Regions from separate parts of the Vreelandella sp. DA03-1M genome, predicted to be linked through region 2. Evidence: predicted binding sites of a transcription regulator. Region 2 holds the regulator's gene; each other region holds the start of a gene.

Region 1 (10,134 bases), on a different replicon from region 2:
CCTTCCATCACTTCGCCATCTAATGGCACCTTATCGCCGGGGCGCACCCGGAGACGATCCCCTACCTGAACCTGGTCAAGAGAGATATCTTCCTCATTGCCCTGATCATCAAGGCGTCGAGCGGTAGCAGGCGCCAAGTCGAGCAGAGCACGAATAGCGCCAGAGGTTTTTTCACGAGCGCGTAGCTCTAATACTTGTCCCAGTAAAACTAAAACGACAATCACTGCCGCTGCTTCGAAATAAACGGCCACCGAACCATCGGCTTGACGGAAGGCGTCGGGAAAGATGCCCGGTGTGAGGGTGGCCAGCAAACTGTAGAGCAACGCGGTGCCGGTACCGATCGCGATTAGCGTGAACATATTAAGGCTGCGATGCACTAGCGAACGCCATCCGCGTACAAAGAATGGCCAACCTGCCCAGACGACTACCGGCGTTGCCAGCAGCAGTTGAATCCAGTTAGAGGTTTGCTGGGAAATAAAATGCATAAGGCCAAACACGTGGCCACCCATTTCTAGGGCAAACACGGGGAGGGTCAGTACTAGGCCGATCCAGAAACGCCTGGTCATGTCCTTGAGTTCGTCCGAAGGGCCGGTGTCAGCAGAGACGGTCTCAGGTTCCAGCGCCATGCCACAGATTGGACAGTCGCCTGGGCCTTCTCGTCGAACTTCTGGGTGCATCGGGCAAGTATAAATAGACCCCGAGGGTACTGACGCTTGTGACTGTTTGCTTGGCTCAAGATACGCATCAGGCTTGGCAATAAACTTTTCCTGACACTTTTCTGAGCAGAAGTACCAAGTCTTACCCGCGTGATCGGCACGGTGGCGGGAGGTATGGGGATCAACGTCCATGCCACAAACAGGGTCTTTCACCTTTGTCTCGTTATGGTCTTCAGACATCGTTCATTCTCCCCGTTTGGCGAACAAGGCGCATGGCTTCGTGCTCTTCAAGTGCTAAAAGGGAATCTAAGAGCTCTTTAGCCTCAGGAATTTCCGCTTTGCCAACGAGGGTTCGATAAAGGTTTATCGTTTGTTCATGGAAATCAAAAACCTCTCGGCAAATGTCGTCAACACTTAGCGTGGAATAGGGCGCATCGCAGGTACGATGCGTACGGATAGGTTTATGCTCCAAATAGTCATAAACGTAGGTTTTTAATGCTTTCGCGTCAGCAGTCTGTTCAAAGCGCGCCACAACGCGCTGCATTTCCGCTTCCTGTGCAGCTAAGTAATTGAGCAACATGCGAGCGCGCTCTTCTTCGTGTATATCGGCGCAATGAGCAAGGCAAGCTGCAAGATGCTCGTGTAACTGACGGGTCCAATCGATCAATTCACCAAAGGTTCTAACGTCCATTTGGTACCTCCTATAACGCTATTAACGTTAATGAGTGTGAGAGTGCTCGCTATCGTTTGAAGCGTCGCGTTTGGATAGGAAAATCCATTCGCCGAGTAAAAGAGTAGCCATTACTACGCCAGCAACGATGAGCACCATGGGGTCCGAGATGGCTTTTACCCATAAAAAGCCGATTAACACGACAGCATCTAGTAGTATGGCAATGCTAGGAATAACAGGATTAGCCCCCACTCTGTCCTTGAGATGACGAAGCACACCCCAGTGGATGGCCATATCCATGATCAGGTAGAAAATGATGCCTAATGCTGCGATGCGGCTCAGGTCAAAAAAAGCGGTGAGCACTAAGCCAAATACGATGGTGTACACCAGTGTATGCTTTTGTACACTGCCGGGCATGTGGAAATGGCGGTGAGGAACCAGCTTCATTTCTGTCAGCATGGCGAGCATGCGTGAAACGGCAAAGACGCTGGCGATGATACCGCCCGCCGTTGCCAACATGGCGAGAATGACGGTAAACGCAACTGCCGCTTCACCCAGTGCGGGACGGGCAGCGGCGGCCAGGGAGTAGTCTTGGGTTTCGATAATTTCAGGCAAAGATAGGTTGCTGGCAACGGCAAAACCGACAAGGGCATAGATCACCACGCATAGCGCAATCGAGATCGTGATAGCTTTGCCAAGATTCCGCTTAGGATCTTTAAGCTCCGAACCACTATTGGTAATCGTCGTGAAGCCTTTAAATGCCAGTATGCCGAGCGCCGTAGCACCTAAAAAGCCCGTTATCGTAGGCGTAGGTGCATCGTTGCCAGCACCCATTTCGATGGAGTCGGCAATAAACACGCCGACAATACCAAACACTATAATGCCACCTATTTTGATAAATCCGAGCACCGAGGCGACGGTCTCGATCAAGCGGTTGGCGGATAAATTGATCAAAAAGGCTATTAGCAGTAAACCAACCCCGAGTAGGGGCACAAATAGTGAACGATCCCCCAGGTCAAACAACTCAAGCGTGTAGGAACCAAACGTTCTCGCCAAAAAACTCTGTGCGATCACCATGGAAAAATACATCAGGAGGGCATGAAAGGCGGTGGGAAGCGTCGGGCCATACGCTTTCTGTAAATACATGCCAATCCCACCTGCTGATGGGAAGGTATTGGACATTTTAACGTAAGAATAAGCGCTGAAAGAGACAATGACGGCAGCGGCCAGAAAGGCTAGAGGAAATAGCCGACCAGTCATTTCGGCCATTTGGCCGGTTAGCGCAAAAATACCGGCCCCAATCATCACGCCGGTGCCTAATGCAACGGCACCGACCAACGAAAGACTGTTTTCTTTATATTGTGGCGTTCTATCCTGCCCAACCATGAAAGCGACTCCTTGTATTAACGGCAACCACAGCAGCAATAACTGCCGAGGACTCCTGTGCGGTGTTTTTTGATGCTATATAAATTAAATATAGAACCTATGTGCAGCCACATGGCAAATGACTAACGGAAGGTCTGATTTTGCGAGGCCACAGGCAAGCAGCTCTTACCCTAAACTAGCTAGTCTTGCTCCTGGTTGTGTCATGTAGCCGTTATGACTATTAATGACAGCTCCAAGGTTCCTGTTTAGCGTTGTCTTTAACGTTCTGATCGACGAAACGGTAATACTCCTTCTTAAAGCGGTTCCACCGATCAGCGCTGACCTGTATGTCATGGAGCTTGAGAATTTTTTCAACGTCATCGATGCAGAGCCTCAGCGCATCGTAAGCAAGGCTGATATTTCGGTTTTTCTCGTTGTAGACCACCTTATCCATTCCATAGAGTCGGTCGATATCTGACAGCGCTTCTTCAATGCGTTTGGATTTACTAGGCTTGATTTTTAAATTCCGAGTCACCAGTGTGTTTTTGGAAACACCCAAGCGGTGCTCTTGTTGTGTCGTTTTCATGGTCTTTCTCCCAGGCGCGTACATGTATATATAGAGTGGTTCAGTCCTTGTCTATTTTGTCCTTATGACCGCCGTGGTGTTTATGCATGAAAATATGCATCAGTGGGCATGCTGCCAAAAAGAGGAAAGGTAAGAACTGAAATAGGTGGAGACGGTGCTCGGTTCCAATCAGGTATCCCGCCCAAATGACAAACCCAGCAAGTGGCACCCACAACATCAGCAAACGACTACTTGTACTGTTACTCATAATCACCTCAGTAACTCGCCCAAAGAGCCAACAGCAGTTAAGGCCGTTGGTTTGGGAAAAATCAAATAAATAACCCCAATAACAGCATGGATGATTTGTCTGAACGCAACCTGAACAGCATCGGAGGGAAATATGATCCTGATCAAGCGCCTCGCAAAAAGTAGGCGATAATTACCCAAGCGGTATCCATAGCCTCATTCCCATCATCATTAGGTTTTCGGTGAGCGATACAAAGCTTAATGGGTATTACTGTTGCCGACACAGGCGCACTTGAGCTCACGTTTATCGAGGTATATCGCTTTAAAGACAGAACCTGTCACACGGTGCCAACGAATAGCGCCAGTGGCGCAGCCAGCCAGATAAGCGTATCGGCCAGCAATTAGTAGCTTCGGAAGTATCTAGGCGTGAAGGTAAACGTAACTGAAGGGGACTTGGCGCTGGGCGTGCAGGTCATAGTTGAGAAACATGGCGCTAAAGCTCGCTACGCCCTGCAGCTTTTGCAGACCCGGGGGTATGATCGCTGTGGCTACGGCATACTCTAGCACGCGTGCAGTGAATATTATGCACTGAACCTCCCAACTGGCAGAAAAATCGATGAGTAACGCAGTGGCAAAAATTGCCAGCACAGGGCGATAGGTGGTCGCATTAGGGTCTGAAACGCTAACTCCCAGGTGCTCATGAAGCTCTTCATAGCCGCCAATACGTTCATAGCCCAGATATCCCTGGGAAATCGTATCGACATGTTCCTGCTCTGTAAACGCGTCAATCTCTTATCGCGAAGTCAGCAGGTTTACGTTCACCTAAGGCCCATGTGCACGAGCAGGTCAACGATCTACAAGCCAAACGGACATATGTACTCTCCTGTTTGCAACCATAAGCGCGAGCGCTGGAGTGGGTCGTTGTCACCGTTATGAACCTCTTAGTTGTTTATTAACACTATATTGCTTACCTAACATAATAATCTAACTCCCTTCCACAGCCTTCAGATCAAATATGTGGCGCGACGAAAACTTTATTGTGAAGTGAGCCAGTCAATCTTACTATGAACCGCCCCGGTTATTCCGGAGACCGGTTTGTTTGAGTCAGGCAGCTTCACCCGACTCCTCCAATTGACGATAATACGTCCTTTCTCGTTCTGCTGGTGGAACGTTTCCGATGGGTTCCAGCAGTCGGCGATTGTTAAACCAGTCAACCCATCCCAGCGTGGCATACTCAACGGCATCTCGCCCTTTCCATGGTCCACGATGGTGAATCACCTCCGTTTTGAATAAGCCGATGATGGTCTCGGCCAGCGCATTGTCGTAGGAGTCACCGGTGGTGCCGACTGAGGCATCGATACCCTCATCAGCCATACGCTCTGTGTAGCGGATCGAGAGATATTGGCTTCCTCTATCACTATGGTGGATTAACCCTTGCCTGTGCTTTCGTGCCCACAGGGCTTGCTCCAGAGCGTCCAGTACCAATCCCGTTTTCATCGACGTTGCTACACGCCAACCCACGATACAGCGTGCATAAACATCGATAACGAACGCAACGTAAACGAAGCCAGACCAGGTAGCGACATACGTAAAATCGGCCACCCAAAGCTGATTAGGACGCATGGCCGTAAAGTCACGTTTCACTAAATCAGGTGCTCGTTTCTGGCCGGGATCACTGATCGTCGTGAAGGGGCGTTGGCCTCGCACCACGCCGCGAATTCCCAGGCGTCGCATGAGTCGTTCTACGGTGCAACGAGCAACATTAACGCCCTCACGGCGGAGTTGCCGCCAGACCTTACGAGTACCGTAGACGCAGAAGTTTTCTTTCCACACTCGCTGAATCTCAGCGGTAAGAAACGCATCCTGCCGATATCGACCTGCCCGCCGCTCAGGATCGGTCTCAAGTGACTTGTGGTGGTAATACGTCGATGGGGCGATTGGCAGCTGGCTACAAATCGACTCGACCCCGAACTGAGCACGATGCTCGTCGATAAATGACACCATCAATTGGGTTTGCGGTCGAGCTCCGCCTGGGCGAAAAAAGCAGCCGCCTTACGGAGAATTTCATTGGCGCGCTTCAATTCGACGTTTTCACGCTCTAGCTGCTTGAGTCGTTCATGTTCATGCAGGTTAGCCGAGCTATCTTCCTGCGTGAGTTCTGAGCGTTTGCACCAGGCTCTTAAGGTCTCTGGTGTACAGCCAAACTTGCTGGCAATGGAGCAGATCGCCGCCCACTTGGACGGGTATTCGCCTTGCTGTTCAAGGACTAATCGAACAGCTCGCTCCCGGACTTCTGGGGAATATCGTTTTGGTGAGTTCATAACTCCATCCTCTCAAGATATGGAGTCTCCGGTAAAGCCGGGGCGGTTCACTAAGCCTGAAGGCGCCTCAGTCGTTAGGTAATAAGTTTATTTTATATGAAATTTGTTAACTTCCATGTCTCAACATAAACATTTGAGATTCGCTAAAGTGTATATTTATTCGCTGACAATGCGAAGTTGGTTTTCTAAGTAAGGGCTAGCATTCGCCGGGAGCAGGTTTGTCGGAGTTAAAAGGACCAAGAGGTTGTTTTCTACTTAATAACACAAGTGGGCGGTTGAGACGGTAGCTAACAGTGTGGTGACCCATAAGGTGACTAAGAAAATTTGTTATAGGGCATAGACACTATTATTTACTCTGGGGGTATTCCAGTTTGTATTGGAAAGGGGTTCTCAATACTTTCGTCTGCTTGGTGACGCCTTTGCTCTTGTGTCCATAATATCTTGAGATAATTCACCACATCTCGTATCTCGCTGGGAGCCAAAACTTCCTGATACGCTGGCATCGTTAGCCTATCGGTTTTATTCCAGGGGTCGCGCCAACCCTCGGCAATAATTCGGTAGAGCATGGCATCAGAGTGTTTCCAGGTATGGCCCTCTGGCCCATGTGGTGGAGCAGGTAACTCGCCTAGAGCATTTTGCTCTTCCCAGTTGGGCATGCCTTCGCCTTGTGTACCGTGGCAACTAGCACAGTATTGTCGGTAAACTCTTTTTCCGTCTTCCAGCTGAGGAGTATCGCTTGAAAAAGGACGGTCCTCAGCCATGGCGTGCCCCACAACCATTAGCGTCAGCCATGAGGCAGTGAAAAAACAGTGCTTACGCATCGGGATAAGTCCAGGATTGGCCTTCGTCTTCACTGTGTAGAAGTTCCCCTTTCTGGTTTAAACCATAGAGAGTGTCTTTGGCGGAGAGTGTGAGTGCAACGAGCTCTGTGCCGTCACCAGCTACTTGTTGCCACTCTTGACCACCCGTTTCACTACGCCATAGTCCTTGCTGTGTAACCACATAGACTCGCTTTGGGTTGCCAAGGCTATAAGCCACATCATAGACGCTGCCAGCATCAAGTGCTCCGGTCGGTCTCCAACCGCAAAAGCAGTCCATCGATAGACGCACCGCATCGTCCGATACCCCGTAGAGCCAGCCGGTCTGCATGCTGCCTTCCATGTCAGAGTGGACGAGTCGGTTAATCTTTTGTGAAGGACCACTGTCCATTTTTTTCCAGGTGGTGCCAGCATCCTCGCTTTGGTAGATGCCGTCTTCTTCAATTACCGCATAAAGTGTTTCGTTCTGACGGCGATGTACAGCTAGCGCAGTAACCTCTCGGCTAGGTAGGTTAGCGCTAAGCTCTTGCCAGGTTTCTCCATTGTCGGTGCTACGCTGCACCCCGATTGAGGGGCCTGCGATATAGAGCGCTTGCGGATCAGTGGAGGGGACCGATACCGCGCGCAACTGGCCTTCATTCACGTCTTCGGGCAAGGGAATCGCATTCCAGGTCATGCCTTCATCGGCACGCTGGAATAGTTGGTTAGCCTCAATTTTAAACAGTCGTTTGCCTGTTACGTCATATTGCAGTGCAAGCAACCCTTCTTCAGTTGCCAAGGCCGTAATGGCGCTGCCAAAGCTGACTGCGGCCAAGCCTGTCAGTAAGAAGACACGTAAAAAACGACTCACGATCATGTGCATTTCAATATTTCCTTAAATAACGATTAGCCGATAACACCTAGGGCAGGGAAAGTACGCAATAACCAATATGACAGCTCGGATAGTTTGCCTGTGATCATTAAGCTACCCATCAGAATCATGATCAACCCAGCCGCTATATGTATGAAATGCCCCCAGCGACGCAGGAATTTCTGGTGCTTTATGAAGCGATCGAGCGAAATAGCACTCAGCATGAAGGGCACACCCAGACCCAAAGAATAAACGCCGAGCAACGCCATGCCGCTCCAGGCGTTGGCCGTGGAAGCGCTGACGGTAAGAATGGCACCCAAAATCGGGCCAATGCAGGGGGTCCAGCCAAATGCAAACGCTAAACCAAGCAGATAAGCCGCACTGCGGCTTCCGCCGACGTCCTTCAGTCGACCCATAAACCGCCATTCTTGCTGAAACCAGCGCCACGGCATGAGCCCGGTCATGAAGGCACCAAACAGGATGACGATAAGGCCACCGACTAGGTTTGCTTCTTGGCGATACACCAACAGCAGACGACCAATGGCTGTGGCACTGGCTCCCAGCATCAAAAAAACGGTTGAAAAACCGAGCACGAACCACATTGACTGGGTTAATACCCGAAGACGCTCTCGTCTATCCGCTTCCTGTAGTTGTCCGAGCGAGCGGCCGGTCATGAATGAAAGATAGCCAGGCACAAGTGGCAAAACACAGGGCGAAATAAACGAGATCAGGCCTGCCAGAAAGGCAGTGGCAAGTCCTATATTGGCTACTTCAAGCATTATCCTTTACCTATGCTAGGCTTGGAATTTTGACGAGGACTGCTTGATTGACTCGCTTTGATCTACTATTTGGTGAGTGGTGGGCGCTGTGTCGGCATTCACTTCTGAAGCGTCTTCTACCTGGGCCTGAACATTGGTAGCGTCGCTTTGCTCGGTCGCTTCACCTTTTTTGTCTTTGCACTTCATTATGCATAGGCCTAATCCGCACATAATGAGACATGGCAATAGGCTCAATAGAATAGGCGCGATGCCGAGCAAGACCAGGTTATCCCAGCCAAAAGCAAGGCCGCCAGCCACTGCCACGCCACCCAGCAACATCAGGCCGCGAGGCCCTGTCAACAGGCCTTGTAGCCCCGATTTTTGTTTGCTCTGTTGGGTTTTGTCGTCACAACAACTCATGGTGCTACCTCATTATCTGGTTGCAATCATTTCGGTAAGAAAGTCGATCATGTCTTGAGTGTTCCACTCGGCTTCCCCCACGAGGCGCCCAATTTCTTTGCCTTGGCGGTCAAGTAGCAGCGTCGTGGGAATACCTACAGCCCCAAGATCTGCACTAGCCATCCCGGTTTTATCTATATAGGGAGCCAGATGCTCAATGCCTATCTCTTGATAAAATTCATTAACAATCTCGATCCCCTTACGGTCGATCGATAAGGCGACCACTTCAAAATTATCGCTGCCAAGCTCAGCCTGGAGGGCATCTAAAGTGGGCATTTCCTCTCGACAAGGCCCACACCATGTTGCCCAGATGTTGAGTAAAATCAGTTTTCCTTCAAAGTCAGCCAACGTTAAAGGGGTGCCGCCGCTATCCTCGAAACTGATTTCCGATACGTCGTTGGGGGTGGCCCAGAGAAGAAACCCTTGTGGCCCTGAGCTTTCTGACGGGGCGGCCATGGCAAGGGATGTGGCAGTCATCAGAAATACGGCTACGAGATATCCTGCCAGGATGGGTAGTTTCATCGCCACACTATCCCTTAGTGAGTCGCGTAAATGTCGGGGCTATCGGTCGGTTGCGAGGCTATGGCATAGACCTCGAGCGGGCCGCGTTTTTCTCCCGACATGCCCGGTGAGCCAAGCGGCATTCCCGGCACACTCAGCCCTATGATAGAGGGCTTTTCATCAAGCACTTGGGTCACACTCTCAACAGGCACATGCCCTTCGAAGAGATAGTCTCCTACGACCGTGGTATGGCAGCCATGCAGTTCTTCAGGGACGTTATACTCGGCTTTCATTTCCACTAGATCATGGGTGTCGACCGTCTCCACGTCGAAGCCGTTTTGTTCCAAATATTTGGCATATTCGGCACAACACCCGCAATTGGGATTTTTGTAGAGGGTCGCTGATATATCAGCCGCCAATCCCGATACGGGAAAAGCCAGCAAAGACGTAACAGCTAACGCTTGCCAATGTTTCATATATTGAGTGTCCGGTTAGTTAACAGGGCGGAAGGTCTCATTGACGCTGCCCGCATAAGAAAAAGGTTGCTTGCGTACAAGCAACCCCATCCGAGTCGTTTCAAGCGTCGTCGTTCTCATGCTGCATGTTTTCCATCATGGCGTTACATTTTTCCATCACGGATTTCATATCGCCCATCATGTCGTGCATACCACCTTCTTGCATCATATTGCTATGCATGTCATTGCCCTCCATCGGCTCCTGCTGATTCTCTTCTTGGGCAAGAAGCGAGCTAGCTCCGAAGCTACTGGCAGCAACAATGGCGGTAAACAGGATCGCAGTATTACGTTTACGCATGACACTCTCCTCCGTGTGTGAATCACTCTGCCAAACGAGCTGGTGGTAGGACTTGATTACGGTTTTTACCTTGTGGCAGAGGTGCTTTTGTAAGATATCCTTAAAGCAGACT
Region 2 (10,134 bases):
CAGACCAGCGTGCGTCAGCCACTTTCGGTACGGTGAAAAAGCGAATGATAACGTGTGGCAGACCGGCGGTACCGACCATCAACGACAGCGTGAACAGCACCATGTTGAGTTTGTTGTCTACATCGGCGGTGTAGTCCTGGAAACCAAGCGCACTGACCACATCATCCAGTTTTTCCAGCAGCGGTATACCGGATTCAGTGTGCGTGCTGAACATGCCGAACATCGGGATCGGGTTGCCGGTCAGTTGGAAGGCAATAAACACCGCAGGAATGGTGTAAGCGATGATCAGAACAATGTACTGCGCTACCTGGGTATAAGTGATGCCTTTCATGCCGCCGAATACGGCATAGAGGAATACAATCAACGCAGCTAGCCAGATACCCCAAGTGTTGCTGACTTCGAGGAAGCGTGAGAACGCCACGCCCGCACCGGTCATCTGACCGATAACGTAAGTGACTGACGCTACAATCAAACACACAATCGCCACGAGGCGAGCGGTGTTGCTGTAGAAGCGGTCACCAATGAAGTCAGGCACGGTGAACTTACCAAACTTACGCAGGTAAGGAGCTAACAGCATCGCAAGGATAACGTAGCCACCGGTCCAGCCCATTAGGAAGGTGGAGTTAGCGTAGCCACCGGAGGCCAGCAGGCCCGCCATTGAGATAAACGACGCCGCTGACATCCAGTCAGCCGCGGTTGCCATCCCGTTGGTGATTGGGTGAACGCCGCCGCCCGCGACGTAGAAGTCTTTCGTCGAGCCTGCTCGTGCCCAAATCGCAATGCCGATATAGAGGGCAAAGGAGGAGCCTACGAACAGTAGGTTAATTGCAAACTGGCTCATACCGGCTTACTCCCCAAGTCCAAATTTTTGATCGAGCTTATTCATCTTCCAGGCATAGAAGAAGATCAGCACGATAAACGTTAAAATGGAGCCCTGTTGTGCAAACCAGAAGCCAAGATCGGTGCCGCCGACCGGAATACCGGCGAGCAGTGGGCGAAACAGGATAGCGCATCCGTAAGAAACAAATGCCCAAACAGCTAGGCATCCGAAAATTAAGCGGACGTTAGCTTTCCAGTATTCAGCAGCATTAGTTTTGTCGTCTGCCATTGTGTTGCTCTCCACTTGTGATTTTTAAGGTTGGGAAAGTTCACGAGGAATAGCGTGTGACCCATCAGGGCAATCGCACGTCGAAAGCCACTCAATCGTAAGGAGTGGTGAGCCAGCTTTCGTCAGCACGTCACCTTATTATTCGATATAGACTTTCGAGTTAGTAAGTGACGTGCGATTACCCTGCATGACTCATTGTTAATACTGGGCAATAAACACAAAAAAATAAATCCCAGACTTTGGTATCAATAAACAGCTAAAGTGCTCTTTTGGTTTTGCATGTGATTGAAAATACGAGTTTTTAGCTGCTTTTTAAGCGAAGTTTGCAGGCGTTTGCAGAGCTATAGGACGATAGTCTAGTGAGCAAATATAAGTGGTTATTGGCTACTTTAAATACATGGAGAGCATTTTAAGGCTAATCGTGATTAGTAGGTATTGAGACTTTGGTCGCGGATCAAAAGTCGCTTCGACCTTAGCGTGATAGCTAAAGGTATAACGACGTTATACTTGCTAGTTGGGAAGTGAATCCTTTATACCCGTACCTCCACCTTCACATAATAATCGATTACAGCTTTTGAAGCGTTGGAAAGACTCCTTTGATGTGGATCAATGTCGGGCGGAGTGCTTATTTACTTTATTTTCTAGTTCGCCTTTAGTTGAATGAGGTCATGCACAATGGTCGATGTGGATCTATCCCAGCTGCCGTTCACGCTTCTTGACGATGAAGGTCGTGACCATATTCGTCGCGGCATTGACCTTGCGTATTTTGACCGCGACGAAATAATTCTAGAGACCGGGCAGGCGGGCGAGTTTGTTTACCTGATACATAAAGGTGAAGTGGCAGAAATCGACCCCACGCTGCCCTCGTCTACCTCGCGTATTGGCCATTACACGGCCGGGGACCTATTTGGCGCGATCAGCATTCTCAATGGTAAAAGCCGCTATCGTTTTAAGGCCGAGCAGGAGTGCTTGTGTTACCTACTGCCCAAAGCGTTGTTTCAGCAGCTGTGCCGTCATTACCCGGATTTCAGTAATTTCTTTCGCCAATCGCTGACGCATAAAGCACGCTTACTGACTGAAAAGCGTGCCGAAGGTGGCGTCACCATGGCGGGTTTTATGTTGGCCAAGGTAAGCGAATGTATGCGTGCGCCGCTGTTAATGGCGGCGGCTACTGATATTGCCAGCGCGGTGAAGCAGCTCAACGACAGCCACGCCGACAGCCTGCTAGTAGAGACTCAAGGCAAGCTAGGCATGGTGACGAAAACCGACCTGCTCAATGGGTTGGTATTGGGTGGTAGCGAAGTGTCATCGCCGCTTGATGAGATCGCCCATTTTAATCTGGTCACCGTCGCGCCGGATCAATACTTGTTTGAAGTGCTGGTACTGATGACGCGGCATAAAGTGACGCGGGTAGTGGTGCTGGAGCAAAACGTTCTCAAAGGCGTCGTCGAACTCACCGACGTACTTAGCTATTTCTCCAGTCGCAGCTACGTGGTGAGTCTACAAGTCGAACAGGCGGGCAGTTTGGAAGCACTGTCGGCGGCTAGCCAGCGCACACCGGAGCTGGTGAAGGCGCTGATGGCTCAAGGCGTAAAGCTACGCTTTGCGATGGATCTACTCGCCGCGCTGAATGGCCGTATCATGAGCAAGGCGTGGGAATTCACTATTGCTGAGAAGTACCGCGAACAGAGCTGCATGATGGTGATGGGTAGCGAAGGGCGCGGCGAACAAATACTAAAAACCGATCAAGATAATGGCTTGATTTTAGCCGACGATGCGCAGTGGCCAGATCTTATGAGCCACATGCAAACGCTCACTGATACCTTAATCCAGCTTGGCTACCCGCCGTGCCCCGGCAATATTATGGTTTCAAACCCTGAGTGGGTGGCCACAGTGTCGCAGTGGAAGAGCAATATTGCCAAATGGGCCAGCGAGCGGGATGGCGACAGCCTGATGAAACTGGCGATTATGCTTGATGCTCATGCCGTGGCCGGTAACCCCAGTCTGCTTGAGAGCGTACGAGAAGAGCTATTTGAATGCTGTTCTCGTGACGAGCTGCTGCTTTCGTACTTTGCTCGCACGGCGCTACGCTTTTCCACACCGCTGACGCTGTTTGGCTCGCTGAAAAAGCCTCAGCACGGTATCGATATCAAGAAAGGCGGCATTTTCCCCATTGTTCACGGCGTGCGCACCATGGCGCTGGAGCGACGAATCAAAGCGACCTCAACACTGGATCGTTTAGACGCGCTGGCCGCCGATGGCCGCTTGGATCGCCGGTTCGCCGACGATCTGGGCGAAGCACTGGCGCTGTTTTCCGAGTTGCGTCTCAAACAGCAGCTCACTGCCCTAGAGGCAAGTAGCACATCGCAAGAGGCGAACCGCACTAATCGTGTCGTGGTGCAAAGCCTCTCTTCGCTAGAACGCGACCTATTGCGTGAAGCACTGCATATTGTGAAAGACTTTAAGCAGCGGCTTTCCCATCGTTATCATCTGGAGTATTCGTGAGCGGAATGCGGCTGTTAGATCGACACGTGGCACTCTTTAGCGGTTCCTTACGTACCTTGCTGCGTCGCGAAAGCGACCGGCGACGTTGTGCTGATTCTCCCTATGCCTGGCTTTTTCAGCCCTATATGGGCGAAGAACTGGTAGCGCTTGCCTGCACATCAACGCCTATGCCGACGTCACCTGTGATCAGTTTGGCCGCCGTGGTGCTTAGCCAACAGCAGGTGCGTACCAGCCGTGCTTTTGTGCTGACGTTAGGCGCACCGGGGCAGGCTGACCATGCATCGCTGCGTCGCCATCACCTGCTGTGTCAGGCAGGGGAGGTGGCAGCGCCAAACCGCGACAATTTAAATGCGTTAGTAGAGTTTATTGGCAATCGCCCTATTGTCGGCTGGCAGTTAGACCAGCGGATTGGGGCGTTAAATGCGTTGCTGAGAAAGCGGTTGGATTTCGCACTGCCCAATGCCCAGGTCGACGTAGAAAAGCTGCATCAGCGCCAGCTGCGGCGCTTGCATCCGGAGATAGAGGCACCCAGTAGCTTTGCCCAAGCGCTGGCGTGCTGGCAAGTACCCGCGATGGGAATGCAGGGTGTGTTAGGTGAGGCCACTTCCAGCGCGCTGCTCTATATGCGCCTGCAGCGCATTATGGCAGAGGCTGCTTAGTAATAGGTCTGTATACGAGTAGTTGGGTCAGGGCGGTGAGTGTTGTTAGAATAGTAGCCACTTTTTCTTGAATGCCTTCCACCCTCGGCAGTGCTTATACCATGCAACCTCTTGATCATTTTGACCCTGCTTCCCTTGGAGCCGACCTCACTGATGTTGATCATGGCCAGTCAGAGCTGGCTGATGCTAAGCAGAAACGTGAATTTAACAAGCTGCAAAAGCGCCTGCGCCGAGAAGTGGGCAATGCGATTATTGATTACCAGATGATCAATGAAGGCGACCGTGTGATGGTCTGCCTTTCCGGCGGCAAAGACAGCTATACAATGCTGGAGATTTTGCGCAACTTGCAGCGCAACGCGCCGGTCAATTTCTCACTGGTAGCGGTCAATCTGGATCAAAAACAGCCCGGTTTTCCCGAGCATGTGCTGCCTGCGTATCTGGATAAGCAGGGCGTGGAATATCACATTGTCGAGCGTGATACTTATTCGGTGGTGAAAGAAAAAACGCCAGAAGGTAAAACGACTTGCGCGCTCTGTTCACGCCTGCGCCGCGGTTCGCTGTATGGCTTTGCCGAAGAGATTGGCGCCAATAAAATTGCCCTGGGCCACCACCGTGAAGACATCCTTGAAACCCTGTTTCTCAATATGTTCTTTGGCGGCAACTTAAAAGCGATGCCGCCTAAGCTACTTTCTGATGATGGTAAAAATATCGTCATTCGGCCGTTGGCTTACTGTAAAGAGGCAGATATTGCCGAGTTTTCACGGCTGATGGAATTCCCGATTATTCCCTGCAATCTATGCGGTTCGCAGCCCAATATGCAGCGTCAGGTCGTCAAAGAGATGCTCGCCGAGTGGGACAAAAAATTCCCCGGTCGCCTGGAAAGCATGTTTAAAGCCGTTACCAATATTGCGCCTTCCCAGCTAGCGGATCGCAATCTCTTTGATTTTGAAGGGCTAGAAGCCAAACAGGCAGAACTACTGGCCGGGCGTATCCAGGCATTTAACGTCAGCTAGCGTTTTGCTCCTCTTCGGCGAGGGTGATTAAGCGCTGCATATCAAGAATATTGACCTCTCGCCCGGATACCGCCACTACGCTCTGCTGCTGGAAGCGGCTTAAAATCCGGCTGACGGTTTCCACCGCTAAACCCAAATAGTTGCCGATATCGGCCCTGGGCATGGAAAGGCGGAAACTGTAGGGCGAGTAGCCACGGCGACGAAAACGATCTGAAAGCGTGATTAAAAAGCTCGCCAGCCGCTGGTCGGCGGTTTTACGTGACAGCAGGCGCATCATGCGCCGGTCGTCGCGCAACTCTTTGCTCATGCTGCGATACAGCTGGCCACGCAGTTCGGGCAACTCCTCAGAGAGTGAGTCCAAGCGATCAAAGGGAATCTCGCAAACGGTGGTCGTTTCCAAGGCAATTACACTCCCTGGGTAGTGCTCTTCATCGATCCCGTCCAACCCCACTAGTTCGCTGGGGAGGTAGAAATTGGTCAGTTGTTCGCTGCCGTTTCCCTCTGATGTGACTTGTTTCAAACTGCCCGAACGTACCGCATAAACGCTGGTAAAAGTATCGCCTTGGCGAAATAGTGGCTCGCCTTTTTTCAGCGGTGCGCGACGACGAATAATGGCATCGAACTGGCCCATATCGTCTATCTCAAGGGCAAGTGGCAAGCATAGTGAGCTCAAGCTGCAGGTTTGGCAGCGAGCTTCATGGAGTAGCGAGCGTCGGCGGCTCATGGGTTCCAACATGCATAACTCCTTGAGTAGCGTCGTGAGTGGCAGGTAATCATTACGCCGTGCTGAGGTAGGCTTCTCTTAGTATGGAAGCTTCATTTCGTTAGCGATAGCTTGTTTACACAATCTTTGAGTAGTGCTTGCCTGATTGCTGCGGCAGGTGAGCATCAAACGCCATGGCTAAGTGACGAATCAGCAGCCGTCCCATGGGCGTCGCGCTAAGCTGGTCGCCGCTGCGCGTCAGCAGGCCATCTCGCTCGGCGCCCTGTAAGTGCTCAAGCGCTTGCGCAAAGTAACGCGGGGCATCAATGTTCCAGCGTTGACCGATGGCGGCCAGATCAATGCGCATATCACACATTAGTCGCTCAATAACGTCCCGGCGGATCAGGTCATCGTCACTTAAGCGCAGCCCACGTACGGTTGCCAATTGGCCTTGATCCAGCGCTGCTTCATAGCGGGCCAGATCGCTAGGGTTCTGTGCATAGACGTCATCGACGCGAGAAATCGCCGACACGCCAAGCCCGATTAAGTCGCACTGGGCGTGACTGGAGTAGCCTTGAAAGTTGCGCTGGAGCGAGCCTTCGCGCTGGGCGATCGCCAAGCTGTCATCAGGACGAGCAAAGTGATCCATGCCGATGTGCACATAACCGGCCGCGGTGAGCATCTCAATCGTGGTGCGCAGAATCGCCAGCTTCTCTTCGCTGCCCGGCAGGTCATCGATGTTAATCCGCCGCTGGGGGGCAAAGCGCTCGGGCATGTGGGCGTAGTTAAACACAGAAAGCCGTGCGGGATTTAACTCGATCACTTGGCGCAGGGTGTCTGCAAAGCTTTTTTCAGTCTGAAAGGGCAAGCCGTATATTAAATCGAGATTGAGCGAACGAAAGCCCAGCCGGTGTGCTTCATCCATCAGCGTCTCGGTGAGTACCCGTGGCTGAATACGGTTAATGGCTTTCTGCACCAGCGGGCTTAAGTCCTGCACGCCTAAACTGATGCGATTGAAACCGAGCGACTGCAGGTGGCGCAGCGTAAATACGTCCGCTTCGCGTGGGTCGATTTCAATCGCGTAATCGCGATCAGACGCGGACGAGAGACCAAAGCGCGCGTCCAGGCGATCAATCAAGTCGCCCATCTGGTTCAAGTTAAGAAACGTCGGTGTTCCGCCACCCCAGTGCAACTGCTTCACCGGTCGTGTGGTATCCAGGTGGCGAGCGGTCAGCACCATTTCACGGTCAAGCCGGGATAGGTACGGCTCGGCCAGGGCGGTGTTCTTGGTGGCGATTTTATTACACGCGCAGTAAAAGCAAATTTTGCGGCAGAAGGGGATATGCACATACAGCGAAAGAGGACGTTGGCTGGCATTGCTGCGCTCTAACGCCTGAGTCAAATCGCTCGGGGTAAATTGGTCGTGAAACGACAACGCCGTGGGGTAGGACGTATAGCGCGGGCCGCTGGTGTCGTAACGGCGCAGTAAGGCTTCATCCCATTTTTTCTGCTCCGGTGCTGCCCCGGCCATGGTTGAAGTCATCGTAGAAGAAGCCGCGAGGGCATGAACGGGCATGAAGTGACGCTCCGGCGTTAAAAGTGGCGTTAAAGCTTTGATGCCAGCCTAACGCGCGGCGCCGATATAAATATTGAGCCATGTCATGTTAATGAAGATTGTGTGCTGTGAGTGTCCACAGCTGCCACAGCGCAAAAGCAATGATCGTCAGCGCGGCCACGCTGCGCGTTGCCGGGTGACGAATCAGGTGGCTTAACTGGCGCGCGGCAAGCCCGGTGGCCAGCAGCGCAGGCAGCGTGCCCAGTCCAAAGGCGCCCATCAATAGTGCGCCCTGGAGCGGGTCGGCAATCGCTAAGCTCCAGGCCAGCATGGAGTAGACCAGCCCACAGGGCAGCCAACCCCATATCGCCCCCAGCGCAAAGGCTTGGGGTAAATGAACTACGGGCATTAAACGTCGCCCTACCGGCTCGATAAAGCGCCATAGGCGGCGGCCTATCGCTTCAACTTTAAGCAGCCCTTTCCACCAATTGGCGATATACAGCGCCATCAGGATCAGCATCAGCGCCGCAAACACTTGTAGCAGCATTCGCGCCGTGGCAGAGAGGGAAAATAGCGTGCCTAGTAGGGCTACCAGCGCGCCTGCGCTCATGTAGCTAATGATGCGACCTGCGTTATAGCTGAGCAGCAAGCCACCCATACGCGCCGGATGACGCATGCTGGGGGGCACTGCAAAAGTGAGCGCGCTCATAATGCCACCACACATGCCAATGCAATGGGCGCCGCCCATCAAACCAAACACGAACGCCGCCAGCAGTGGCGGCAGGTCAAGGCCGGTTGGATTCATGGCCGGGGCTCTTGGTCGTCGGGTGAGTGTGTGTCGGAGGGGGCAGCAGGGCGGTGCTTGGTCTGCTGCCGCTGGCGTCGCTGTTCGGGGTTGAGGTCATTCTCATCTTCATCAAACAAAATGCGGTGCGCCGGGCCTTCCAAGTCGTCGAACTGATCATTTTTCACCGCCCAGAAAAATGCCCAGACGGCGAGGCCCAGCAGAATCAGTGAAAGCGGAATGAGTAGATACAGAATCGTCATGCGGTTACCGGTGTTGAAGCGCTTGGCGAAGAAGCGGGCGGCGTCGTACGCCAGCGTGACAGCCGCAGCGCGTTACCCACCACCACTAGCGAGCTGAGCGACATACCAATAGCCGCCAGCCAGGGCGGCACCAGCCCCATTGCCGCCAGCGGCAGCGCCGAAAAGTTGTAACATACTGACCAGATCATGTTCTGGCGCATGATACGCCGGGTCGCGCGGGAAATCTCGATAGCCTCAAAAATCCGCATCAGGCGTGGGCTGAGCAGCACCGCGTCGGCGCGGGTACGGGCGAGATCCGTCGCGCCATTCATGGCAATTGCCACATCAGCACCGGCTAGCACCGGTACGTCGTTGATGCCGTCACCAATCATTACCACGGTTTCGCCAGCGGCTTGAAGCTCTTTCATCCTGGCCAGTTTGCCTTCGGGGCTGGTACCCGCATGCCAAGTAGTAATGTTGAGCTGGTTAGCCAGGCTCTCAACGGCATCGACGGTATCACCGGAGAGCAGCTCCACGGTTAGCCCCTGGCCCTGAAGGGCTTTGATCGTGGCAGCAGCGTCATCACGAATACCATCATGCAGACCAAACCAGGCACGGGGTTCGCCGTTTTCGCTCAGCAGCAGCCATTGGCCCCTGGCGGGTGCCGAAATGGCTTCTCCAGCGGCAAATTCTGGTTTGCCCAGCTTCCAGCGCGCGCCGTTTAGCGTGCCCTCTAGTCCTTGACCGGTATGGCTATGAATATCTTTTGCCTGAAGCGTTGCATCCCGAAACGGACGAAAGGCGCGGGCGATAGGATGTTCTGACTGGGCTTCAAGCGCAGCGGCAATTGCCTGGGCGTGCTCGGCGGTCAATTCGCCAAACGGCTGGGTTTGGGTCAGGTGCATTTCGCCGCGGGTTAGCGTGCCGGTTTTGTCAAAGATTACTCGGGTTACGTTGGAGAGCGTCTCCATGGCATCGGCACGGGTGATCAACACGCCGCGCTTGCGCAGTTGACCATGGCCTGCGGTCAGGGCCGCGGGGGTGGCCAGCGCCAGCGCACAAGGGCAGGTCACGACCAGCACCGAAAGCAGTACCCAGAGCATCCGCGAGGGGTCGATAAACCACCAGGCGATGGTGACGCAGGCGGTTACCACTAACAGGCGGAGCACAAATAGGTGGGCCATGCGTGCTGCCATCTGGGCCAGCCGCGGACGGCTGGCAAAGGCGCGGTCGGTGAGATCGACAATGCCCGCCACACGGGCATCGCGGCCGGCGTGGGTAACACGGATTACCAGCGGATTTTCCATGTTCTGGCTACCGCCGATAATGCGGTCGCCCACCCGGCGGGTGACCGGCAGGTATTCGCCGGTCAGCATGGATTCATCCAGGCTCGATTCGCCCTCCTCGATGATGCCATCGGCGGGCACGCCATGGCCGGGCTTGATCAATACGCGATCACCGGAGGAAAGTTCGCTGGCGGGCAGAATACGTTCGCTGCCATCGCTTTCTAACCGCGTGGCTGAAATCGGCAGTACGCCGCTCAGTGCATTGCCGCTATGCCCGCT
Region 3 (10,134 bases), 1.5 Mb from region 2:
CAGCGTTAAGCAGCCTGCTCAGCAGCTTCAATCAGGCCGACCGCCAAGAACTGGTCCAACAGTTCGGCCATGTCCTTACGCACTTGTTCGAGTGAAATTTTTATAGGCTTACCAGCATTCCCAGCGCGGCGGGTACCTTTTCACTCCAGGCCGCGTTTTAAGTTCACTGCGAGAGCTCATCCAAAAGGACATAACAATGCACCGTTATTTAATGGCTCTGATGTTGACGACCATCGCCCTACCCCTGGCCAGCTGTGCACACAATCGCAACCAAACGACGCTCTACGAGCGCCTGGGTGGACAGCCTACGATCGATGCAGGAGGAAGGTATTACTTTTTTGGCGCACGCAATGAGCTGCTGGGCAGGCTCGCCCCCTGTATGCAGAGATTATGCGTCTTCAGTAACCTGCCAGCCATCACGTCCTGCTGCTTTCACCTGGTAGAGCACTTTATCGGCGGCTTCGTAGGCGTGGGAAAACGTATGTTCAGCTGCTACAAAACAGCTGCCGCCAACGCTCAAGGTGACGCCTTTTTTATCGGGATGGGCGGGGTGTGAAAAATCAGCTTCACGCAACCCTTCAATCAACTGGTGGCAGTAACTTTTCAGCGTTTCAGTGTCGGGGCAGAGAAGGAGTGCCGCAAATTCGTCACCGCCCAAACGGTAGAGCTGCGCTTCATTATTAAGCGTTTGCCCAATCAAAGTGGTTAATTGGCGTAAAAGCATATCACCTTGCGGGTGCCCATAAGCATCGTTGTACTGCTTGAAAAAATCGATATCAAGAAGGATCAGCCCCAACGATTGGTGCTGTTTCGCTAACACATCTTGATGCAAAGCACTGCGATTGCCAATGCCAGTGAGTGGGTCACGCATAGCGCGCTGCATCCACTCGAAAGTCTCCTGGGTTGCATGATCGGTGCGCCGTAATTGGCGCTCATGAAGCCACCAAAACACCAGCCCCATCACGAAGATCAATAGGCTGGAATACGTCAGTACTTGGTTATGTTGGCGGGTACTTGCGGAGAAATCATTGATCGCTGCACCGCGCTGGTCTAACTGGCTCATCTCAATGTTTGTTAAACAAGCGATCGGAGCAAACAACTCGCTCACCGCGTTAACACGATCAATTTCACGCGCCTCTAACTGTGCTAATACACGATTTAAAATATTCAGGCTTGTTGCCATGCACTCGTACTGATTCCGATAAACATGCACATCGGATAAACCATAGGCCAACTCAATATTAATAATCGTAGCATCGAACACCGCTTGCTCAGGCTGATCTGCTAACAGCTCGGATTGGGCATTTTGCAGATAAACACGTGATCGAGTGGCTAATTGCTGACCTGTTAAACTGCCTGTTTGGCTAAAGTAAGCCTGTATTTCCGGGTAGACCCAGCGTGACTCATAGACAATCAGCACCATCAGCCCCAAAAAGCTCATCAAACTCAGCGAAAGCCAGGTGAAATAGCGATGCTGACGCGCTATTGATCGCGGCTTTTGTGATGGCGGAACAGCAGGCTTGACTTTATGTGTCACCACTTCGCCTCTATGCTACGAATCATCCAGATCCAGTCGTTGAAATCACGTAGGTTCTCAACATCACGATTGCCCCGCTTATTATAATCGCGCTCTACTAGCCGGACAGGACCTCGTGTACGAATGGTCAACGGGTCGCCATCTTCGGTGGTAATTAAATACCAGTTGGGGTCATCCCACCCTTCAAGGGTAACTTCGTAATCGTCCCAGGCGATAAAGTGGAGCGCTGGCGGCACATCGCCAAATTGATCAATGAGGAAGCTACGAAATGTTATGCCTTGCATTATAACATCGCGCCCTTGATAGGGGTCATAGAGAGTAAACGTGGTGTCAGAGATAGTGCGCAAATCACTTAGGACAATCTTTTGCGTCACATCGCCGTTAATCATATTGAGCGTCTGGGCAAAGGCCGCCGTGGGGAGCGTTATACTTACAAACATCAACACGCACGCTAATCGATTACGTGCTCGAACCCATGGGCTGCGGTGTAAGGCAACTGCGTTCATGGCTAAGCTTCCTGGTGTGTTCATTCCTTCAACGAACTTTACCAGAGCAAGACCTGCATTGCTCTTCAACGCACGCTAGCTACTTTCAACTTGCTACGCTTTTAGAAACTATTGGTTATTTACCAGATAAAAAAGCCAGCCCAATATGGGCTGGCAAAAGGAAGTTTACTAAGTTAGCAAACCCCCTCCCCTGACAAGGTTTACATGAACGGGATAAGCTACTTTTTGCGCTCATCTTTACGCAGATGATCGCGAATCACGAAGCCAACCCAGCCCACCATAAAAGCGATCACTAACGCGACGGTGGCCAAGCCGAAAACAATTGTGTCATCCCAATACATGGTGAATCCTCCCGCCGTGATGTATGCGTTGATACTAGTCACTCAATGGCGGAAGAATGCTGACCTGGGTCAAGTTACGGCAGGCAGGGGAAGATGGTTAAACAGGAAATTGATACCGATCAATTTTTGGGCGTGATGAGCACTACAGCACCTTGCGGTCTTCGACTTTGCTGTGCTCGGTACCTGGCGGTAACGGGTGGCCTTTGGCTAATTCTGCACGGGTAGCTTCACGTACGTCTAATATGGTCACTTTATAGTTCAGCGTGCGTCCAGCTAAGGGGTGGTTGGTATCAACGGTGACGCGGTCGCCATCGACTTCGAGTACCGTGACAATTTGCGGCCCGGCTTCGCCTTCGGTTTGAAAGCGGCTACCCGGCTGCAACTCAGCGTTACCAAAAGAGCCGCGACTAACTTCTTGAATTAGCGCCTCGTTGCGCACACCGTAGGCATCCGCAGGCATGAGCTGAACGCTTAGCTCGGCGCCAACAGCTTGGCCCGCTAACGCATTTTCTAGCCCAGGAACAATATTGTCGTGCCCATGCAAGTACTCCAACGGCTTATTGCGCGCCTGGGAGTCATCCAATACCTGCTTGCTGCCATCGTTGAGCACGTCGCTGAGGACATAGTGCAAGGTAACTACCTGATGCGCCGTAATCGACATGGAAAACTCCTCTCCGGTAAGCTGTCGGCTTTGTAATCGAACACTGCATCAGTTTACCACTTGGCCGTTGCCAGCGTCTTTCCACTTGGAGTAGCGTTTAATGCTAAACCCCACCCCCCAGCGCAGTTGGCTTGCTGCACTGGCTATTTATTGTCGTGCGCCCGTTATTACCATGCTGTTTTTGGGGTTTTCTGCAGGCCTGCCGTTTCTGCTGGTATTTTCCACGCTTTCCGCCTGGCTGCGCAGTGATGGTGTCGAAGTTGCGGCCATCGGCTTTTTTGCCTGGATTGGCATGCTCTACTCGATCAAGTTTTTCTGGGCACCGGTGGTTGACCGATTAGCGCTACCGCTATTGACCCGCGCCTTCGGTCAGCGCCGCGGCTGGATGCTGTTAGCTCAGGCGACCATAGCGGCTGGACTGGTGGGGCTCGCCAGTTTAAGCCCGGTGGGTAATCTCGGTTGGGTGGCGCTGTTTGCCCTGCTGGTCGCCTTTGGTTCAGCGACGCAAGATATCGCCATCGACGCCTACCGGATTGAATCTGCCGATGACGATGTTCAGGCCGCCATGGCCTCGACCTATATTATTGGCTATCGCGGTGGCTTACTGGCTGCCGGTGCTGGTGCGCTGTATATCGCAGCGTCGGCCTCTTGGGATGTGGCGTATATGAGCATGGCGGCGCTAATGAGCATTGGCGTGCTTACAGTGCTGCTGCGACCAGAACCCAAACGGGCATCGCTCTCTATTCAGCTTATTCATGAACCCAAAGTCCGCGCATTTATTCGCGCCAGCCGCGGCAAACCGAAAATCTTACGCCGCTTAGGCGCCTGGAGTATTGGGGCATTGGTCTGCCCATTCACTGACTTCTTCAGCCGCTATGGTGTAAAAGCGCTGTGGATTTTGGTGTTTATTGCGGTGTTTAGAATCAGCGATTTGGCCATGGCCTCCATGGCTAATCCGCTATATATCGATCTGGGTTTTTCGCTGGCAGAGATTGCTAACGTGACCAATATATTTGGCATTGCGATGAGTATTACTGGCGGGATATTAGGCGGACTTTTCGTGGCCCGCTACGGCATCGGCCCACTGCTGATCTTCGGCGCGGGGTTGGTGATGGTAACGAACTTGCTGTTTGCGGTGCTTGCCTTGGTGGGTAACCAACTGCCCATGCTGGTGGTCACGATTATCGGCGATAACCTCGCCAACGGTTTAGCCAGCGCGGTGTTTATCGCCTTCCTTTCCAGCCTCACATCTCGCGCCTATACCGCAACGCAGTACGCGCTGTTCTCATCGCTAATGACGCTACCAGGAAAGTTTTTGAGCGGGTTTGGCGGCTTGGTCGTTACCTCACAGGGCTACCCAAGCTTCTTTGTCATCGCAACGCTACTGGGCCTGCCCGCCATTATCCTGGCGATTTGGATCAGCCGAGACAAGCAGCTAGTGCCTACCCCCAAGCCTGCTTAAACAGGCTTGAAGGCTTAGACGAGTGAAGAGAAAATTGGACTAGCGGTGTGTTTCGAGCCAATCCAAGGCCCCTGGCGTAGTGCGCCACTGATCGCGCATCAAGGTGCGGTACTGCCACGCTTCCGCCCGTGAGCCAGGGTCAACCTGGCCATCGGGGTGAGGCATGGAAGGCCGAGGGCTCTCTGCGCAAATTAGCTCTAATGCGTAGCGGTTATGGCCCTGCACATCGCCAAGGGCGGCTTCTGCCGCCTCATGCTGCTCTAATCGATAGAGCGCCAGGGTTTTACCCATTAAAAGCCCCAACACCAGCGAGCCATCGTCGTCATTCTCTTCGGCTAACGCCAGCGCTTCTTCGTTGCGGTCATCCCGCAGCAGTTGATCCAGGACCAGCTCGCGCAGCCCTAAACTATCTTCCTGGTCGATCAACAGTAACTCTTCAGCCAACTCCCGAGAGTGCTGACGCGCGCCGCGCTCCATACCGACTACCAGCGCCAAGCCAGTACGTAGCAACATCGCGTTGTTGGCATCGTCCCAACACAGGTTGCCGTCGCCTTCGGCGCGGGCTTGCTCCAACCAGCGCGAGAGGCGCAGCGCCAGTGGCTCCAGCAGGCTTGGTGCCATCCAGGGAAGGCTGCCAAAGCGACTGGTAAGTGCCAACGTTAAGTCTTGCACTACCTGCGGGGCATCTAGCCACTCAGGGTGCGCGCACAACGCCGACATCCACTCAATGGCATTACCCCAGGGGTCATCGCGAAAACCCAACGCGACATCTTCGTCTACCAGCACTTGAAACTGCTCATGCCAGCCAGCAAACAGCGTGGCTTCACGGGCGCTGGTGTTATACAGCAATCGGTCACTTTCAGGGTCGGCGCTGACATCGATTTTGGGCGCGGTAGGCAGCGCGGCCAGCAATGCTTGAAGCGCCACCAGCGGAGTAGCGAGATCCTCTTCTGCGCTGAGCAATTGGTCAGCCAGCGTCGCGCCGGGGTTATCCGCCAGTGCGGCTAGAAACTCCAACTGATCTTCGTCCAGCTCGCCTTGGCGAACCAGGCGGCGATACCAGAAGTTGGCGCGCTCTTTGGCTTCCTGCTCATGACCTTCATGCAGCAGCAGCATGGCTTCAATATAAGCCAGGGTAGGCGAGTCAGGCAGCGCCTGTTGGGCTTTCACGAATGCCCCGCGAGCGCTATCCAGATCATCGTTATCGAGGTGCATCAAGCACAGTCGTTCAAGAGCAACGCCGCGTAAGAACAGCGGCCCACGTTCCATCACTTCGTCAAGCAAATCGGCGCGTTTGCGGGTGAACCCGCGCTCTTGATAAATATCCAGCAGGATTTCAAACGCGGGTTCCGCCTGCTCCGGCAGACGTGACCAGTCGCTACCGTCGAACAGCGATTCAAGAATTTGCATCGCGCGGCCTGTTTGGCCGCTTTCAGCGGCGATCAACCCGGCTTCAAGCAGCGCTTGAGGGGGCGCGTGCTGGCTATCTAACGCCGCTTTCAAGGTGGCGCCTTTCCACTCACGTAGCGACAGCATCCACATCATCTGATCAGGGATATCGGTGGGAAACTCAATCTTGTAGCAGCACTGCTTGAACTTACGCCCAGAGTCGCACCAGCAAGGCTCATTACGCCCCGGCGTAGCGAGTGGCTCGCAGGCAAAATTAAGCCGCTCCAGCGGCGTTTGCGACCACAGCACGGGCGCCAACGCCTGAGCCATTGCCACATCGCCTGCAAATGAGTCCGCCCCTTTGGCGCGCACCCAGGTCATGAAGTCCGGATAGTGTTCTTGTTGCCTGATTGCCGAGAGTGCCCCGGAGGCAAATCCCAGCAGCTGATCGACCCATACCGCCAGCATTGCCGTCTCCACTGTGTTTTACGATGACCCGTAATCGATGTCTAAAATGAAAGCGGCATAGTTTATCACGAAGGCCGACGCCCTCGCAGCGGCAATCGGTTTATCGTTAATGGGCCCGTTGTAACAATGGGGTCGTACGCTCATTCATATCCAATCGCGCGCCTAAACGCACAAGATTCCAGTAGTGACCGTTGAGCGCGCGTGAAAGCAGCAGTGTATCTGCAGGTGGCTGCAGGCGGTCCATGGCCGCCCAGACCTTTGGCGTGAGCTCACGTAAACGACGATGTACCCGCACATCGCTGAAATCCTGCTCACCCGGCGCGAACAGCGGCGCGATACACTCCGCCGATTCGCGATAGAGCGCTAACGGCGCGCCCTGCCCCTGGCGACCGCCCATCTGCATCAGCGCCTCATCCATGCCCATGGGATCATGCTTTAACGTGGCATCAAGCAGTTGCATCATTGCTTTGATGCGCGCCTCCGGCACGGCGATCACCGCGCCTAAATCGTAAATCACCAGTCGCCCTTGGGCATCGGCAGCGAAGTTACCCGCATGGGGGTCAGCGTGCAGTTCGCCGTAGGTAAATAGCTCCTGGGTAATCCAATCAGCTAATGTTTGGGCAATGCCCTGGCGCGTCGCATCATCGGCATCCGCCAACTCTCGCAACGGCGTGCCGTCGACAAAGCGCATCGCCAGCACGTGTTGCCCGGAAAGCGCAGGCAGCGGCTCGGGAATGGCAAGCCTGGGGTCATCTTTGTAACGTTCACGGTAACGGGCCAAGGCATCGGCTTCAGCGTGATAATCCAGCTCTCCCCTCAGGCTTTCGGCGAGCTCCTCAAACAAGGCATCCAACCGCGCCTGTGGCACCTTAAACCAACGGCCTAACCGCATAATGCGCCGCACCTGAACCAAATCACTCTCTAATACATCGGCAAGGCCCGGATACTGCACTTTGAGCACCACCGTTTCACCCTCAGGGGTGGTGGCACGGTGCACCTGACCCATGGAGGCACTGGCAAACGGCCGCTCCTCGATTTTGCTGAAGTAGAAGTCGATATCACCATATTGCAGTACCAACGCTTCTCGAATCCGCGGCCACGGCATGGGTTCGGCTTGACGCTGCAGGCGAGCTAACTCCTCGGCAAGATCAGGGGGCAACAGGTCATCCCATTGCGACATGATTTGCGCAAGCTTCATGGCCGGGCCTTTAAGCTCTGAAAGTCCTTCAAATAGCGCTTCGCCCAGGGCGCGCCAATCTGCCTGACCGCCCAAGCGGGTTTTCAGCAACGCTCCACCGGTGCGTGCGCCCAACCCCATCAAACGTCGTGTTCTGCCTTGTTCGCGCATGCTTATACCCCTTAAAAACCCATCCCGATGACCCAACTCAGTCTCACTACAAGCGATTATCTATACACACTTTGTACAAACTAACAGCATTGAAAACTTATCGCATCACTCTACTGCCTTACTGCCCTAACCCTCTAATGCCAGTCACTAACCGTGAAAGCGTCTGCTACCATAGGCACCATCAAAGGATACGATGAAGGCTTCGCTGCTATGCGCCTGATAATTGCCGAAAAACCCAGCCTCGCCCAAGCCATTGCCGAGGCGTTACCGGGCTATAGCAAACGCCAGGATGGCGCGATGGTGTGTGGCGACACCACGGTCACCTGGTGCCTGGGGCATTTATTAGAGCAAGCGCCGCCGGAGGCCTACGATCCCGCCGATAAACAGTGGCGTTTAGATCGACTCCCTATTGTGCCGCACCAGTGGAAATTGATGCCTCGTTCTAAAGCACGCGGCCAACTGGCGGTGATTCGCAAACTGATCAAACAGGCCACCGATGTCGTGCATGCTGGCGACCCGGACCGCGAGGGCCAGCTGTTAGTGCAGGAAGTGATCGAGTACATGAAGTATCGCGGCCCGGTGCAGCGGCTGCTAATTAGCGATCTTAACAAGCCCGCCGTCAGCCGGGCACTTGCCAAGCTGCGCTCCAACGTTGAGTACCAGCCGCTCTTTCTAGCAGCTCAGGCGCGTTCCCGTGCTGACTGGCTGTATGGCATCAATCTAACCCGCGCCTGGACGCTCACTGGCCGCCAAGCGGGGCACGACGGCGTGCTTTCTGTTGGCCGCGTACAAACACCCGTACTAGGGCTAATTGTGCGCCGCGACAACGCCATCCGTGATTTTGTGCCCCACCCTTTTTATCCGCTATGGGTGGATTTAAAGGTGGCCCAGGGCCAACTGCGCGCCTGGTGGGCCCCCAAAGAGCATGAACCACTCGATGATCAAGGGCGCTTGATTGATCGTGCGCCCGCGGATGACCTAGCGGCGAAGTTACCCGGTGCATCAGGACAACTGACCAAACTCGGCCAGCAGGAGAAACGACAGGCACCGCCGCTGCCCTATTCACTTTCCGCGCTGCAGGTGGATGCTGCCCGCCGCCACGGGCTATCCGCGCAGATGGTGCTGGATATTTGCCAGCGACTCTACGAGCGCCACAAGTTGATCACCTACCCGCGCTCCGATTGTCGCTACCTGCCAGAGGAGCATCTCCAGCTAGCTCAACGCAGCCTGACTGGCGCTTGCCAAAACGATCAAGCGATCCAGCAGTGGCTTAATGGGGCGGACTTTACGCTACGCTCCAAAGCGTGGAACGATAAGCAGGTCGGTGCGCACCATGCGATCGCACCCACTGGCAAACCGGCAGATTTCAGTCAGCTTTCCGACACCGAAGGCCATGTTTTTAGATTGATCGTGCGCAATGTGATGGCGCAGTTCTATCGCCCGCTGCGCACTTTTGAAGTCAAAGCGGAGTTTACACTACTGAATGAAGCCTTCCGCGCCCGTGGGCAAAGCATTCTCGATCCCGGCTGGAAGCCGCTCTTCACCACCCGCGATGAAACCCCGCCACTGCCCCCACTCACCCAAGGGGAGACCTGCCAGGCACTTGGCGCAGGCGTTGAAGAGAAAGAGACCCGCCCGCCGGAACCGTTTTCCGACGCCAGCCTGATCAAGGCCATGATGAACATTGGCCGCTATGTAGACGACCCAGAAGTGCGCCGCACCCTGCGTGACACCGACGGTTTGGGCACCGAAGCCACCCGGGCGGGGATTATCGAAACCCTGGTACAGCGCGGCTACCTGGTACGCCAACAAAAGGCCCTGCGCGCTACCAAGCTTGGCACTGCCTTGATCACTGCCCTACCCAGCGCCGTTAGCACGCCAGAACGCACCGCGTTATGGGAGCAACGCCTACGGGCGATTTCCGAACAACAGGACGACCCTGGCGCGTTTCAGCAAGCGCTGTTGGATGATCTACGTGGCTTACTGACCCATAGCGATGCAGCAAAGCTTAGGCAGAGTTTGCAGAGCGCACAGGGTGAGGACGGTGGCGCGGCGAAAACGAGAAAAAGCACTAAAACCAAACGCACCAGCTATGCAAAACGCAAACCTGCCAAACAACGCTGATGGTGCTTGTGGCTACCGTAACAACGTAAGCGCGCCATAAACCCCATCTACCCATATTAACGTTGGCTGATCACACTGGTGGTCTCTTTAGCATTGGAGATCATCATGAGTCGCGACCTCAGTTCCACTCAAGCATTTTGGTTAGGGCACCTGTCTTATGCCGCCGCGTTGCAGATGCCGTTAAGTGCGTATGCTGAAGCGCAAGCCGTGACGTTAGCCGACCTGATGGCGTGGGAAAATCGGTTAATTGTGCAGGGGTTTCCCGTGCCTCCACGTTATCGTCCCGCACGGTTTGTCG

The links. The regulator FNR, encoded in region 2, switches genes on or off when oxygen is low (the NO sensors DNR and NnrR bind a similar motif). The targets are predictions, from matches to a motif close to TTGATNTANATCAA.
Region 1: ACXUPB_RS22940 (DUF2933 domain-containing protein) is a predicted target of FNR. The motif match lies at 3,657-3,670, and genes of this name have one in related genera.
Region 3: ccoM (cytochrome c oxidase subunit CcoM) is a predicted target of FNR. The motif match lies at 2,444-2,457, and genes of this name have one in related genera.

The regions. Positions count from the first base shown of each region.
Region 1 is NZ_JBTHGQ010000002.1:170,014-180,147, reverse strand. It holds gene ACXUPB_RS22960 (heavy metal translocating P-type ATPase) at 1-896, opposite strand, end outside; gene ACXUPB_RS22955 (hypothetical protein) at 889-1,347, opposite strand; gene ACXUPB_RS22950 (APC family permease) at 1,375-2,712, opposite strand; gene ACXUPB_RS22945 (hypothetical protein) at 2,933-3,277, opposite strand; gene ACXUPB_RS22940 (DUF2933 domain-containing protein) at 3,318-3,494, opposite strand; one part of gene ACXUPB_RS22935 (IS3 family transposase) at 4,607-5,538, opposite strand; AL1L pseudoknot at 5,432-5,548, opposite strand; one part of gene ACXUPB_RS22935 (IS3 family transposase) at 5,538-5,823, opposite strand; gene ACXUPB_RS22930 (c-type cytochrome) at 6,174-6,584, opposite strand; gene ACXUPB_RS22925 (WD40/YVTN/BNR-like repeat-containing protein) at 6,637-7,503, opposite strand; gene ACXUPB_RS22920 (cytochrome c biogenesis CcdA family protein) at 7,527-8,270, opposite strand; gene ACXUPB_RS22915 (hypothetical protein) at 8,286-8,669, opposite strand; gene ACXUPB_RS22910 (TlpA family protein disulfide reductase) at 8,682-9,230, opposite strand; gene ACXUPB_RS22905 (DUF411 domain-containing protein) at 9,245-9,685, opposite strand; gene ACXUPB_RS22900 (hypothetical protein) at 9,786-10,022, opposite strand.
Region 2 is NZ_CM146798.1:3,548,744-3,558,877, reverse strand. It holds gene ACXUPB_RS16640 (sodium:solute symporter family protein) at 1-841, opposite strand, end outside; gene ACXUPB_RS16635 (DUF4212 domain-containing protein) at 848-1,108, opposite strand; gene ACXUPB_RS16630 (DUF294 nucleotidyltransferase-like domain-containing protein) at 1,784-3,613, shown strand; gene ACXUPB_RS16625 (3'-5' exonuclease family protein) at 3,619-4,272, shown strand; gene ttcA (tRNA 2-thiocytidine(32) synthetase TtcA) at 4,374-5,285, shown strand; gene fnr (fumarate/nitrate reduction transcriptional regulator Fnr) at 5,278-6,021, opposite strand; gene hemN (oxygen-independent coproporphyrinogen III oxidase) at 6,125-7,564, opposite strand; gene ACXUPB_RS16605 (sulfite exporter TauE/SafE family protein) at 7,653-8,348, opposite strand; gene ccoS (cbb3-type cytochrome oxidase assembly protein CcoS) at 8,345-8,590, opposite strand; gene ACXUPB_RS16595 (heavy metal translocating P-type ATPase) at 8,587-10,134, opposite strand, start outside.
Region 3 is NZ_CM146798.1:2,050,533-2,060,666, reverse strand. It holds gene ACXUPB_RS09555 (GGDEF domain-containing protein) at 389-1,441, opposite strand; gene ACXUPB_RS09550 (hypothetical protein) at 1,534-2,043, opposite strand; gene ccoM (cytochrome c oxidase subunit CcoM) at 2,262-2,384, opposite strand; gene ACXUPB_RS09540 (FKBP-type peptidyl-prolyl cis-trans isomerase) at 2,527-3,045, opposite strand; gene ACXUPB_RS09535 (AmpG family muropeptide MFS transporter) at 3,146-4,507, shown strand; gene ACXUPB_RS09530 (SEC-C metal-binding domain-containing protein) at 4,547-6,364, opposite strand; gene ACXUPB_RS09525 (ABC1 kinase family protein) at 6,471-7,712, opposite strand; gene ACXUPB_RS09520 (DNA topoisomerase III) at 7,923-9,836, shown strand; gene ACXUPB_RS09515 (hypothetical protein) at 9,942-10,134, shown strand, end outside.